2 regions of the Agrobacterium sp. SORGH_AS 787 genome follow, and region 2 is predicted to be linked to the other one. Evidence: predicted binding sites of a transcription regulator. Region 2 holds the regulator's gene; the other holds the start of a gene.
What was found. Region 2 encodes PhoB, which activates phosphate uptake and scavenging genes when phosphate is short. Its sites were predicted from a motif close to TGTCATNNANCTGTCAT; they were not measured.
Positions count from the first base shown of each region.

Region 1: QE435_RS22955 (DUF3419 family protein) is a predicted target of PhoB. The motif match lies at 2,177-2,193, and genes of this name have one in related genera.

Region 1 is NZ_JAUTBG010000002.1:2,831,607-2,838,766, forward strand. Features, by position in the region: gene QE435_RS22945 (LysE family transporter) at 169-804, shown strand; gene QE435_RS22950 (lytic transglycosylase domain-containing protein) at 926-2,032, shown strand; gene QE435_RS22955 (DUF3419 family protein) at 2,239-3,489, shown strand; gene QE435_RS22960 (class I SAM-dependent methyltransferase) at 3,486-4,163, shown strand; gene QE435_RS22965 (GH25 family lysozyme) at 4,319-5,110, shown strand; gene QE435_RS22970 (lytic murein transglycosylase) at 5,348-6,574, shown strand; gene metF (methylenetetrahydrofolate reductase [NAD(P)H]) at 6,997-7,160, opposite strand, start outside.
Region 2 is NZ_JAUTBG010000002.1:1,314,592-1,322,523, reverse strand. Features, by position in the region: gene QE435_RS15670 (aspartate aminotransferase family protein) at 1-472, opposite strand, end outside; gene QE435_RS15665 (GcrA family cell cycle regulator) at 925-1,461, shown strand; gene QE435_RS15660 (hypothetical protein) at 1,580-1,717, shown strand; gene QE435_RS15655 (hypothetical protein) at 1,769-1,891, shown strand; gene phoB (phosphate regulon transcriptional regulator PhoB) at 2,081-2,764, opposite strand; gene phoU (phosphate signaling complex protein PhoU) at 2,787-3,503, opposite strand; gene pstB (phosphate ABC transporter ATP-binding protein PstB) at 3,595-4,410, opposite strand; gene pstA (phosphate ABC transporter permease PstA) at 4,482-5,804, opposite strand; gene pstC (phosphate ABC transporter permease subunit PstC) at 5,801-7,285, opposite strand; gene QE435_RS15625 (substrate-binding domain-containing protein) at 7,547-7,932, opposite strand, start outside.

The DNA.
Region 1 (7,160 bases), 1.5 Mb from region 2:
TGGTTCCCGGGCCAATGCTTTATTCTCCTTTTGAACGTACCTGGAAGAAGGCGTGGCTTTCGCACAACGCAGCGCGGGAAAGCCCGCATTGTTCCAAACTCCATGTGACGAAGGCTTTATTATCGCCTCATCGCTTGGTAAAAAGATGTGAAGGGCAAGGAGGTCGTCATGTCCGCACAAGTCTGGCTGGTGTTCTGCGCAGCCTGTGCCATTCTTTTTGCGCTGCCATCGCCCATTGCTTTCAAGGTTGCAAACTATGCAGCGGTCCGCGGCAAGCGCACCATGATCGCTTCGGTGAGCGGCGCGACGCTTGGTGCCATGACGACATTTACGGCGGCGGCTATCGTGATGGCTGGCGCGCCCTTTGTGCCTTCGTCTTTTCTCGACGTTATTCAATGGGCCGGCATCGGCTGGCTGATGCTCTTCGGTCTCTGGACGATCGCAACGCCCGCCGCCCGCGAATCCCAGGCGGAAAACGACAATCTGCGCGCCAGAACACTCGGTGCCATTTTCATCGATTGCTTCGTCCTGGCGGCACTGCGCCTCCGCTACTTCGCCTTCTTCATCGCTTTCCTGTCGCAGTTCATCAACCGCTCGCGTGACGTGGTGGACATGTTGACGCAGATGCAGGCTGCGACCCTCGTCATGTCTCTAATATGCCTGACGCTTCAGGCCACGTTTGCACGCTCGACCATCGCTATGGTGCGCCGCGCATCGGCGACGAAAAAGGTCAGAAACACCCGCGGAACACGCTTCATTACCGGCCGCGCAGTCTCCGCCGGCTACCGCCGCATCGCCGCCTGAAATACATCTGCCGCCTCCCGTCTTGCCGGAATCCTTACAATCAGTTAATGATCCGCTCATGAGACTGCGTGCTTCGTTTGATACGGGGGCATCAACGGGCAGGCAAATTAGAGGCGGCAGCATGATATTTTCTGGCAATTTGCGCCGTAAATCGGCGTCACTTTTGTCGTCCACCATGGGCTTGACGCTGGCTTTGGCAGGATGCACCAGCGTCGAATATTCAGCAAATTCCGACGTTCATTCCCCCAAGATTGCGGCCGCACCGGTTGCGGCACAGGCGGCAGCGGCAGGCCCAGTGGCCCCCGGCACGCAGACGACAAACGAGGGCCAGCAGTCCGGCCCCGTAGCAGCGGCAGAGACGAATGCGACGACAGTCGCCTCCCCGGTTCAGGTCGCATCCAATTCCGCGACAAGCCCTATGCCCTCCACACCAGCCGTCAAGGGCGGTCGTGTCGCCCTTCCTCCGGCAGCAGAAATTGCAGCCGCCGCCGCGATTTCCGCACAGATGCAATCCCCGACAGGCGCTCCGCAAATGGCATCGGCCACAACGGCAGCAACGCTTGGCGCCACACCTGTCGCCGCAACCGCGATGACGACCAATCACGCAGCCGGTCTACAGGCCGCGGCAAACACCTCCGCCACCGCTTCCCTGCCGCAGGTCGTGGCTGTCAAGGGCTCCTTCCCTCCTGCCCCGCCACCACCCGGCACGCCATCGGCAGCGCCAGTGCAGTTGACGGAAGACATGGTGCGCGTGCAGACGATCGTGCCGCTGCCCAAGCCTGACAGCACCGTCCTCGCCTATGCCTCCGCTCCGCAAAATGCGGCATTGGCTGCGATCAGCACCCGCGAAGGTCTCAGCACCGGGCCGCAGCCCGTCGGGCGCGAGAAGCTCAGCGGCCTGATCTCCAAATACGCGACCATGTACAGCGTCCCGGAAGATCTGGTGCACCGCGTCGTCATGCGCGAAAGCCGCTATAATCCCGGCGCCTATAATCGCGGCCACTTTGGTCTGATGCAGATCAAGCATGCCACGGCCCGTTCCATGGGCTTCAATGGCCCTGCCTCCGGCCTGTTCGACGCCGAAACCAATCTGCGCTACGCCGTCAAATATCTGAGCGGCGCCTGGAAGGTATCCGAAAACGATCGCGATGGCGCGGTTCGCCTTTATGCACGCGGCTACTACTACGATGCCAAGCGCAAGGGCATGCTCCACGTCCTGCGTCAGTAACAGAGCGTTCTAGTCCCTTAACTCTCTATGATCTGACCTGTCCTTGAACAAAGGGCAGTCGAACGCCTTTTGGCGTCTGCGGCACTGCTCCGGGCAACGTTTGTATCAACGCGTGCTACCGGAGCGACTGCCTCCCGCTCCTCCCGTCATTAAACTGTTGCGTCCTGACGCTACACGCCTGTCACCCGAACGATAGGTGGAATCATATGACGAGTGCTGCCCCCAAAACCGGCTTCAGCAAGAACACCAAGCTCAAAGCTGCGCTCCTCCAGCACAAGGCGCTTTCGACGAGCGGCCTGTCGGAGCGTCTGTTCGGCATGCTGTTTTCCGGCCTCGTCTATCCACAGATCTGGGAAGACCCCGATGTCGACATGCAGGCCATGGAGCTTCGCGAAGGCCACAGCATCGTTACTATCGGCTCAGGGGGCTGCAATGCGCTGGCCTACCTGTCGCAAAGCCCGAAAAGCATCGATGTGGTCGATCTCAACCCTCACCACATCGCGCTGAACCGGCTGAAGCTCGCAGCCTTCCGCCACCTGCCGAGCCATGGCGATGTCGTGCGCCAATTCGGCAAGGCCAATATCGGCTCCAACAGCGAAGGCTACGACCGCTTCATCGCCCCCAATCTCGATGCGCAGACACGCGCCTACTGGTCGAAGCGCACGATTGCAGGACGCCGTCGCATCTCCGTTTTCGATCGCAACATCTACCGTACCGGCCTTCTCGGCCGCTTCATCGGCGCTGGACACCTCCTCGCACGCTTGCACGGCGTCAAGCTTCAGGACATTGCAAAGACCCGCTCGATGGAAGAGCAGCGCCAGTTCTTCGATGAAAAGGTGGCGCCTCTCTTCGACAAGCCGATGATCCGCTGGCTGACCAAGCGCAAGAGTTCGCTCTTCGGCCTCGGCATCCCGCCGCGCCAATATGACGAGCTCGCCAGCCTCTCGGACGGCAACACCATCGCGCCCGTTTTGCGCAGGCGTCTGGAAAAGCTCGCCTGCGACTTCTCCCTGAAAGACAACTACTTTGCATGGCAGGCCTTCGCCCGCCGTTATCCCGAGCCCGGCGAAGGCGCGCTACCGGATTACTTGAAGCCCGAATATTACGACGCCATCCGAAAGAATGCCGATCGCGTCACCGTCCATCATGCCACCTTCACCGAACTTTTGGCGTCCAAGCCCGCCTCGTCGGTGGATCGCTATGTGCTGCTCGACGCGCAGGACTGGATGAGCGACGTGCAGATCAATGAGTTGTGGGCGCAGATCAGCCGCACTGCCGCACCCGATGCCCGCGTGATCTTCCGCACGGCCGCAGAAAAGAGCGTAATCGAGGGCCGGATCTCGCCCGATATTCGCGCCCAGTGGTCCTATCTCGAGAACCGCTCGCTGCAACTCAACGCCAAGGATCGCTCCGCCATCTATGGCGGCTTCCACATCTACCAGAGGGCATCTGCATGAAGAGCATCGGAGACAGTGTGGGCCTTGCAAACGCCCAGCATGCCACCCTGATGGACAGAATGTACCGTCATCAGCGGCACATCTATGACATCACCCGCAAATACTATCTGCTCGGGCGTGACCGCACGATCGAACGTCTGGATGTACCCCATGGTGGCAGCCTTCTGGAAGTCGGTTGCGGCACGGGCCGCAATCTTCTGCTCGCAGCCCGTCATTTTCCGCTCGCCAAGCTCTACGGTCTCGATATCTCCGCCGAGATGCTGACCACGGCAGCGGAGAACTTCACCGGCAAGAAGGCACGTCCGACGCTGCGCGTTTCCGATGCTACCACCTTCAGGCTCAGCGAGTTTGGACGCAGCGAGGGGTTCGATCGCATCATGATCTCCTATGCGATCTCGATGATTCCCGAATGGGAAAAGGCAGTGGAACGCGCCCTCCTGTCGCTGGCACCCGGCGGGTCGCTGCACATCGTCGATTTCGGTCAGCAGGAACACCTGCCCGTCTGGTTCCGCAGCCTGCTGCAGGCGTGGCTGACGAAGTTCCACGTCACGCCACGCGCAAACCTGCGCTACGTGCTCGAGACGCTCGCCGGAAGCCATAATGCGTCGCTGGAATTTGAACCGATCGCCCGCGGTTACGCCTGGCGCGCAGTGCTGACCATGCCGAAGAGTTGAGAGAGCCATCCCGCCGCCTGGGAATGAATTCTCCTCCTTCCTCTTGTCATAACCGCTTGTTTACCCTGTTATGGTAAATGCGGATTAACGATATGCCGCGTCGGCCAAAGAGCAGGCGCGCGCAATCGGCGGCAACTCATTCAACTGGGAACATCATGCGGCGGCTCATTCCGGCTCTTCTTGGCACCTTGCTGATCCTTAGCGGCTGCACCTCGACCAGTTACGATTTCCTGGAAACCGCGTCCGTCGCCCGGCCGAAGTTCAAGGATAACGATCCGCATGATTTCGGGCGCAACTCGCCGCACAGACACGAGGTCCACGGTATCGACATTTCCAAGTGGAATGGCGAGATCGAATGGGCGACCGTGCGCAAGTCCGGCGTATCCTTCGCCTTCATCAAGGCCACCGAAGGCACCGATCGCCTCGATTCCCGTTTCGATGAATACTGGCGCGGCGCGGCCGCCGCCGGCGTGCCGCACGCACCTTACCATTTCTATTACTTCTGCGCGCCAGCCGATGCGCAGGCCGACTGGTTCATCCGTAATGTTCCGAAGGAATCGATGAAGCTGCCGCCGGTTCTCGATGTGGAGTGGAACCCCGCCTCCCCGACCTGCAAGACGCGCCCATCGCCCGATGTGGTCCGCTCCGAAATCCAGCGCTTCCTCACCCGCATCGAAAACTATTATGGCATGCGCCCGATCATCTATACCAGCGTGGATTTCCACCGGGACAATCTGGTCGGCCAGTTCAAGAACTATCACTTCTGGGTTCGCTCGGTCGCGGCTCATCCATCGGAAATTTATCCGCAGCGCCAATGGGCCTTCTGGCAATATACCGGCACCGGCATCATCCCCGGCATCAGCACACCCACCGATATCAATGTCTTCTCTGGAAGCGAGAAGAACTGGCGCACATGGGTCGCGTCTGCCTCCAACGCCCGCAGTTGACGACAGCGAAAACGCCAGATCGTCTTAGGTAGCAGGCGCAGTTGTCACAAAAACGTATACCACTTCTGCGCGACCTGCTTTGGACTTGCTTTTTGAGCCAAGACAGGCAGATGTGCGACGAAATAATCGCAAAGGTGAGGAAACAAAACCTCGGCGATTATCTTTCACGATCCTGCCCATGCTTCCGCCACAAAGGGAAGGAAACCAGTGGGCCAATCGCACATTTGAGGAATTCTGATGTTCAGCTTCTCGCAACGCAGCCTGGTTCTTGCTGCCACTCTCTTTGCCTTGTCCTGCGGATCCGCACTGGCCGTTACCCCAACCGTCTCTCCCGATGATCCGAAGCAGGTTCCCTGCGGTGGCGATCTTTCGACCTTCCTCAAGGGCGTAAAGGATGAAGCTGTTGCCAAGGGCGTATCGGCAGAGGCTGTCGATAAGGCGCTCGCCGGTGCCCAGATCGACCAGAAGGTTCTGTCTCGCGACCGCGCCCAAGGCGTGTTCCGCCAGACCTTCCTCGAATTCTCGCAGCGCACCGTCAGCCAGGGCCGCCTGGACATGGGCCGCAAGAAGCTTCAGGAATATTCCTCCACCTTCAAGCGCGCCGAGGACGAGTTCGGTGTGCCCGCTGGCGTCATCGCCGCCTTCTGGGCGATGGAAACCGATTTCGGCGCCGTACAGGGCGATTTCAACACCCGCAATGCGCTGGTCACGCTGTCGCATGATTGCCGCCGTCCGGAGCTCTTCCGTCCGCAGCTGATCGCACTCACCGAAATGGTCCAGCATGGCGACCTTGATCCTGCGACAAACACCGGCGCATGGGCCGGCGAAATCGGCCAGGTGCAGATGCTGCCGAAGGACATCATCGCTTTTGGCGTCGATGGTGATGGCGATGGCCACGTCAACGTCAAGGGTAGCGCACCGGACGCGATCCTGACGGCTGCGAAGTTCATCCAGCATCTCGGCTTCAAGAAGGGCGAGCCCTGGATCCAGGAAGTTGCGGTGCCTGAAAACCTGCCATGGGAAAAATCCGGCCTTGGCGGCACCATGACCGCTGGTGACTGGTTCAATCTCGGTGTCACCCCGCGCGATGGCGACAAGAAGTTTGCCAATCTCCAGGCAGCGCTCATCATGCCGCAGGGCCGCAAGGGACCGACCTTCCTCACCTACCCGAACTTCAACATCTATCTCGAGTGGAACCAGTCCTTCATCTACACGACCTCCGCTGCCTATTTCGCGACGCGACTGATGGGCGCACCGGTCTATAACAAGGGCAACCCCGATCCCGGCCTCAATGATGCCGAGATGAAGGAACTGCAAACGAAGCTCGATGCCAAGACGCATGATGTCGGCAAGATCGACGGCATTCTCGGCTCCGGTACGCGCATCGCCGTTCAGCGCGAACAGCAGCGTCTGGGCCTCCCCGCCGATGGCTGGCCGACCCGCGAGCTCCTCGACAAGCTTTGATGATCTGACACGATCCGATCTGGTGAGAATGGCTGGGGAAAACCCCGGCCATTTACTTTTTTACGACCGGAATAACGAAATCTTCACCCTGTAATATAAGTTGTTTTTCAATGGATTGCTGCCGCAATTTCACCCAGAAGCGGCATGTTTGGTGTGCAGCGCATCATAAAAACCGCTTTTCAAAAGACACAAAAGGGTCATAATGCTTACTGTCAACGAACAGGAGGCAGAGCATGGGACTTACAAATTCTCTTAATGCCTTGGCAGTCGGCGTGGCGTTTGCGTTTGTCGGAGTGATGCTTTTCATCTGACAAAGCGTTGGGGTTTAGGACGCCCGGTCGCAAGTTGATCCTCATAAGCCATTAAAAAAGCGCAGGTTTTTCTACCTGCGCTTTTTTTATATCGAAGTTGCCGCGGCTCGGTCAGGCGGCGGATTTGCGTGCCGGGCGGAAGCCGACATTCTCAAGAACGGCATTCACAAGCGGTGCGCGGTTCATCGTGTAGAGATGGAATTCGTTAACGCCGCGACGCTGCAGGTCGAAAATCTGCTCGGCAGCCACATCGGCGGCAACCTTGGCACGACCGG
Region 2 (7,932 bases):
TTGGGCCGAAGCCCTCCAGATATTTCGCCTGGCCGCCAGCCGCGATGGTGGCGAGCGTGCGGCCATGGAACGCTCCTTCGAAGGTGATGATGCGGAATTTTTCCGGATGGCCGTGGGTGTACTGATAACGGCGTGCCGTCTTGATGGCGCATTCCAGCGCTTCCGCACCGGAGTTGGTGAAGAACACCTTGTCGGCGAATGTCGCATCCGTCAGACGCTTTGCCAGCACTTCCTGACCTGCAACCTCATAGAGGTTGGACAGGTGCCAGACCTTTTCCACCTGCGCCTTTAAGGACTCAACCATATGGGGATGGCTGTGGCCGACGGAGGTCACGGCAACGCCCGCACCGAAATCGAGATATCGCTCGCCGCTTTCCGTGATCAGCCAAACGCCCTCGCCTCGTTCGAAGCGCAGGGGGGCTCTGGAAAACGTATCGAACAACGGCCCGGATTTGGGGGCAGCTTCGGCCATGGCGACATCACTCCTTACGTCAAGTCGGGACAGACGACTGTCAATAGGGCTATCGGGTTATCCCTGCCCTGAAAATCAAAAATGCCGCCTCGCGGCGGCTTGCATGCTGTCTTCATTGCCAGCGCACTATTGTCACTTCCCCGCCTAATGTCAACAAATCTCGGCACTTTCGGCTCGTCTCAAGCTCTGGTAGGCGCGTTGCGCGCAGCCACCAACTGTTGCCTTTCTGACTCACAGGGGAAGCAAGTTGGGGAAAACCGGAAAATCGATTCCAGATGATTCCCGCGACTCTTGTCACGGAGTCAACCGACGATTAGGTTAACCGTCAATTACTAGACTGCAATGCGGCGGAACTAGTCACCTACAATCTGGCGAATGGCCTGCGCGTGGTTCACTCCACGGCATCGTGGGTGGATTCTGCCCGAGAACAACGCGACGAGCGGAGAAGCGGCATGAACTGGACGGACGAACGCGTAGAAAAGCTCAAGAGATTATGGTCCGAAGGGCTTAGCGCAAGCCAGATCGCAGCACAACTAGGCGGTGTGAGCCGCAATGCCGTCATCGGCAAGGTTCACCGCCTCAACCTGCCGGGTCGCGCCAAGGCCGGTGGCACGGTCGCCACATCGCGCCCAGCAGCCAAGCGTCCGGCGGCAGCGCCGCGTCCGGCGAGCTATGCGGCTCCAGCCCGCGCTGCGACGAACCGTCCGGCACCTGCCCGTAACACGGGTGCGCTGGCTTTCAAGGAAGATATGGACATCGACACGGTCGAGCCCATGGAATATGCCCGCTCTTCCAACAACGTTGTTATTCCGATTTCGCGTCGCCTGACGCTGACGGAATTGACCGAGCGCACCTGCAAGTGGCCTGTCGGCGACCCGCTTAAGGACGACTTCCATTTCTGCGGCTGCGAAGCGTCCGAAGCTTCGCCCTACTGCAAGTTCCACGCGAAAATGGCTTATCAGCCGGTGAGCGAACGCCGTAAGGCGTAAGGTCTCTCATAGCGATTACAGAAAGCGGGCTTCGGTCCGCTTTTTTTGTTGGCCCGTCTCCCCCATCCTCAAATAATCAAAACTTGCCCGCAGCAGCGATTGTGCCCAGACTATCGTCATGGATGCGATCGATATGCTGGACGACTATATCTCGACACTGTGGGCAAAAGCCGTCGACACGCCATTCCCGCCGATCCCGCGTCGCCGGTGCGGAGACGCAACCGTCTATGTCGAATGCCGACGCGGACGCTACTGACTGATTTGCGAGGAGCGCGGGGAAGAGTATTGGCGTCGTGAAGCCACGGACATGGACGATGCCGCGTTCCAGTTGATATCCATCGTTGCAGGCGAGTTGGTGCGCGACCGCGAGCTGGAGTTTCGGGAAAGCACAGCCCGCTGTTTCTCTGGATCGAATGACTACTCGCGCTGAGCGCCATCAAAGACAGCTACGGCACCCGAACCATGGCCAACTATCTGGACGTGCTGAGACACAGCCCGCTGTCGCAGGACGAGATAGACGCCGCGCGATATCCCATCCCGTCATCATTCATGTGACGCCAGCAAGTCCGGCGCCACAGGATCGGTGCACTTCACCATCGGGTTAAGCGCCCCGAGACGATCAAGCTTCCATGGAATAGCCCGCGCCGCGAACGGTGCGGATGACATCCTGCATGCTGGAGAAATTCAGCGCCTTACGCAGGCGGCCGACATGAACGTCCACCGTGCGTTCATCCACATAGATATCGTGTCCCCAGACGCCATCGAGAAGCTGGGAACGGGAGAACACACGGCCGGGCGAGGTCATGAGGAACTCCAGCAGGCGGAATTCGGTTGGTCCAAGACGGACTTCGCGGCTCTTGCGGTGAACGCGGTGCGTCTCGCGGTCGAGTTCGATATCGCCGCATTTCAGCACGGAGGACAGAACCTCTGGCTTGGCGCGGCGCAGCATCGCCTTGACGCGTGCCATCAACTCCGGTGTCGAGAAGGGCTTGACGACATAGTCGTCCGCGCCCGTTGCCAAGCCCCGAACCCGTTCGCTTTCCTCGCCACGAGCCGTCAGCATGATGATCGGCAAACGCTCTGTCTCCGGACGCATGCGCAGGCGGCGGCAAAGCTCGATGCCGGAGACGCCAGGCAACATCCAGTCGAGGATCAGAAGATCCGGCGTGCGCTCCTGAAGGCGGATTTCGGCCTCGTCGCCACGCGGAATGGTGTCGACATCATAGCCTTCGGATTCGAGATTGTAACGGAGGAGGACGCTCAGCGCCTCCTCATCTTCGACAACGGCGATTTTCGGCACCATGGCTCCAGATCCTATCTGTCGCTTACTCGGTCACAGCGCCGAGCGTGTTGGAACTATCGTCCTTCGGACGCTCACCCGCCGGCTGGCTGCCGGTGGTCATGTAGTAGATGGTCTCGGCAATGTTGGTGGCGTGGTCGCCGACGCGCTCGATGTTCTTGGCGCAGAACAGAAGATGCGTGCAGGTGGTGATGTTGCGTGGATCTTCCATCATGTAGGTCAGAAGCTCGCGGAACAGCGAGGTGTACATGGCGTCGATTTCCTCGTCGCGCTCGCGGATGGCCTGGGCCTTTTCCGCCGAGCGCGTGGAGTAGACGTCCAGCACTTCCTTCAACTGCACCAGCGCCAGTTCCGACAGATGCTCAAGGCCGCGCGCCAGCTTGCGCGGAACGCCTGTGCCAGCAACCGCAATCACACGCTTGGCGGTGTTTTTGCCGAGATCGCCGACACGCTCGAGGTCCGCGGCAATGCGCAACGACCCGATGATTTCACGAAGGTCTGCTGCCATCGGCTGGCGCTTGGCGATGGTGACGATCGCCTTGTCGCCGATTTCACGCTCGGCGTGATCGAGGATCGTATCGTCCGAGATGACTTTCTGCGCCAGCGCCGCATCGGAATTGACGAGCGCGCGCACGGCATCGGCGCACATCTGCTCGGCCAACCCGCCCATTTCGGCGATCCGGCGGCTGAGGAACTTCAGCTCCTCGTCATAGGCTGACATGATGTGGGAATGTGTCGGCATGTTCGTGGTCTCCAGTTTCGAGACGCCCTGTCGCAAGCCTTCTCAACGGCTCGAGCGACGGGCGCAGTGTGATGCGCAAGCGACAGCAGGATCAGCCGAACCGGCCCATAATGTAGTCCTGGGTGCGCTGATCATCCGGGTTGGTGAACATCTTGTCCGTATCGTTCTCCTCAACAAGGTGGCCGAGGTGGAACATGGCGGTGCGCTGTGAAACGCGAGCGGCCTGCTGCATCGAGTGGGTCACGATGACGATGGTGTAGTTGGCGCGAAGCTCGTGGATCAGTTCTTCCACCTTGGCGGTCGCGATCGGGTCGAGCGCAGAGCATGGCTCATCCATAAGGATGACTTCCGGCGAGACGGCGACGGCGCGCGCGATGCACAGGCGCTGCTGCTGGCCACCGGAAAGGCCGGTGCCGGATTCGTGCAGACGATCCTTGGCCTCGTTCCAGAGACCCGCCTTTTGCAGGCTGGACTCGACGATCTGGTCCATATCCGCCTTGTTGCGGGCAAGACCGTGAATGCGCGGGCCATAGGCGATGTTTTCATAGATCGACTTCGGAAACGGGTTCGGCTTCTGGAACACCATGCCCACACGGGCGCGAAGCTCGACCACATCGATTGCAGGATCGTAGATGTCTTCACCGTCAAGCGTGATCTGACCGGTCACGCGGCAGCCGTCGATCGTGTCGTTCATGCGGTTCAGCGTGCGCAGGAAGGTGGACTTGCCGCAGCCCGACGGGCCGATAAGAGCCGTCACCGTGTTCTCGCGAACGTTGAGGTTCACATCGTAAAGGGCGCGCTTCTCGCCGTAGTAAACGGAAACGTCCTTGCCGATCATCTTATGGGAAACTTCATTCATTTTCTTGTCCAGCGCCTTTTCAACTGCTGCTTCCGACAACATGTTCATTGTTCCGTTCTCCCTTGGTTCTTATCGCATTTCCAGATGGAAAACCGGTATCCACTTTTCCTCGAAATGCTTTACCAGCGCCGTTCGAAGCGGCGACGCAGCAGGATTGCGCCCACATTCATCACCAGGAGGAACATAAGCAGGATGATGATAGCGCCAGATGTTCTTTCGACAAAGGCGCGCTCGGCTTCGTTCGCCCACATATAGATCTGAACCGGCAGGGCCGTTGCAGGATCGAGCGGGGTCGTCGGGTAATTCGCCACGAAGGCCACCATGCCGATGAGAAGAAGCGGCGCGGTTTCGCCAAGCGCGTGGGCAAGGCCGATGATGGTGCCGGTCAGGATACCGGGCATGGCCAGCGGCAGCACGTGGTGGAAGATAGTCTGCATCTTCGAGGCACCAAGACCAAGCGCCGCTGCGCGGATCGAAGGCGGCACGGCTTTCAAGGCAGCGCGCGTTGCGATGATGATGGTCGGCAGCGTCATCAGTGTCAGCACCAGACCGCCCACCAGCGAGGCAGAGCGCGGGAAGCCCATGAAGTTGATGAACACCGAGAGACCGAGCAGACCGTAAACGATGGACGGCACGGCAGCCAGATTGTTGATGTTGACCTCGATGAGGTCCGTCAGGCGGTTCTTCGGCGCAAATTCTTCCAGGTAGATGGAGGCCGCAACACCGATCGGCAGCGACAGTACCAGCACGATCAGCATCATGTAGAAAGAGCCGATCAGCGCAACGCCGACGCCGGAGGCCTCCGGACGGCTGGAAGCGCCATTGAAGAAGATGCCGGTGTTGAACTTCTTCTCCAGAGCGCCCTTTCCAACCAGCTCATTCATCCAGCCGACCTGCTGGTCGGAGATGCGGCGGTTCTGTTCATCGCCCGACATATCGACCTGGCCCTTGAAGGCGCTGTCGACATCGCCGGATGCCAGCAGCGACACGGTGCGTGTCGTGCCGATCACGTTTGGATCGGAGGTGACGATATCGCGAAGCTGCGTGCGGACACTGTCAGAAATGAGCGCGTTGACGGCGCGCAGCGCCGTGCGGTCCTCCAGCGACACGCCGAGCACCTTGGCAAGCGAGTTGCGGGCGACCACCGGATAATTCGCCGTCATCAGCTTCGACGGGTTCTGTGCGCGCACATTGTCCGGATCGATAATCTGCTGCGAGAACTCGACCGGGATCGTGATCATCGTCTGCTGAAAGGCCGTATAGCCTTTGCCGATGACGGACCAGAGAAGCAGGAAGAGAAACAGCAGGCCGAAGGAGATCGCGGCGACGCCATAGGCGCGGAAGCGGCGCTCTGCAGCGTAACGGCGCTTGATGCCGATATCGCGACGGACCTTCTTCGTTGCGGCGGGGGCGGAGACGCCCGGAGTAACGACGTCGGTCATTCATACTGCTCCCGGTATTTGCGCACGATATAGAGCGCGTAGATATTGAGGCAAAGCGTGATGGCAAAGAGCGTGATGCCAAGCGCGAAGGCAACAAGCGTCTGCGGCGAGGTAAACTCAAGGTCGCCCGTCAGCTGGCTGACGATCTTGACGGTCACCGTCGTCATCGGCTCGAAGGGGTTGAGCTGCAGGCGCGCGGCAACACCGGCGGCCAGAACCACAATCATGGTTTCACCGATGGCGCGCGAAGCCGTCATCAGGATTGCGCCGACGATGCCTGGAAGAGCGGCGGGAAGGATGACCTTCTTGACCGTCTCGGAGCGCGTCGCGCCAAGACCAAGCGATCCGTCGCGAAGCGAACGCGGCACCGCGGTAATGATGTCATCCGAGAGCGAGGAGACGTAGGGGATCAGCATGATACCCATGACGAAACCAGCGGTGATGACGCTCTGTGCCTGGATGAAGCTGGCATAATTGCCGGTTGCCAGGCCGTTGATCTGGGCGGAGATGTCACGCAGGAACGGGCCGACGGTGGTCAGCGCGAAGAAGCCGTAGACGATGGTCGGGATACCGGCGAGCACTTCCAGCAGCGGCTTGGCAATCGAACGCAACCGCGGGCTTGCATATTCGGCCATGTAAATCGCCGAGAATAGACCGACCGGAACCGCGACCAGCATGGCGACGAAGCCGATGTAAAGCGTGCCGGCGAGCAACGGAATAAGACCGAACTGACCGGAGCTGTCGGTCGAGCCTGCTGCGGCAAAACGTGGATCCCACACCGTGCCGAAGAAGAACTGGTGGGCGGGGACCATCTGGAAGAACTGCACCGCTTCCGTCAGCATCGACATGACGATCCCGATGGTCGTCAGGATCGCGATCGAAGAGGCAACGAGCAGTGCGCCGAGCATGACCTGTTCCACCCGGTTGCGGGCACGGAAGCGTGGTGCGATGGCGCGAAGGGCGTGGAATGCGCCGCCGAGTGCGACGATCAGCACGACCAGCGCCATGGCAATGCGGCTGGTCGAGGTCAGGGTGTTCAGCTTTTCGGCGGCCTCGATCATGTAAGGCTGCGGATCACCGGCGATGGCGACACCCTTCGATGCAAGAACCGTGCGGGCAGTGGCCGGGTCGGCCTTTACGGCATCATATTCAGCAGTCGAGAGTTGGCTCAAGCCACGGGCAATCGACGTCACCATACCGTAGGTCAGGCTCTGCTGGGCTTCCGGCTGCGCCTTGATCTCTTCCGGGAAGCTCGCATGCACGGCGGAGTTGATGACGAGCGGGCTGATGATCAGCCACAGAGCCAGAATGAGCGCGGATGGGATAAGCGCCCAGATGAGGACGTAGGAGCCGTGATAACCAGAGCGGGAATGCATGTTGGAGGGACGTGCGCCCGCCAGCACTGCGGCACGGCGCTTGCCCAGCACATAGCTGGATATGCCGATCAGTGCCAATATGAGCAAAAGGATGGATGTGTTCATGGAGAGTTTCCTCGGCGCACCACGCGGCACGATGCGGCATCATTTCACCAAGAGCGCAGCACCTGCGGCTGATCACCGCACGATGCCGGATCTGCATTCAGTTCACGCATTCCGGGTTGATAGATCATATTTATCGGCGGCTTGGTCTTACGATAAATAGGAACTGTCAACCCTTCCGGACTGAGCAATGGCCGCAAACCGAATTTGCCAACAGAAGAGATGGGAAGCGCAGCGTTATGCCACCGCGCTTCCCAGGATATATTAGAGGGTCTTGCCGGCTTCGAACTGAGCGCGGATTTCCTTGCGCTCTGCGTCAGGGGCAGCAACCAGGCCGTAATTGGCGAGCGGAGAGTCAGGGCCGATCATCTCGTCAGAGGTGAAGAATTCGACATATTCCTTCAGGCCAGGGATGACACCCAGGTGAGCCTTCTTGACGTAGAAGAACAGCGGACGCGAGACAGGGTACTTGCCGGAAGCAACCGTTTCCGTGGACGGAACGACGCCACCGACGGTCGCGACCTTCAGCTTGTCCTTGTTGTTGTCGTAGAAAGCCAGGCCGAAGACGCCGACGCCGGACTTGTTGGCATCGATACGAGCGAGCGTCTCGGTGTAGTCGCCATCGATATCGACAGCCTTGCCGTCCTTAC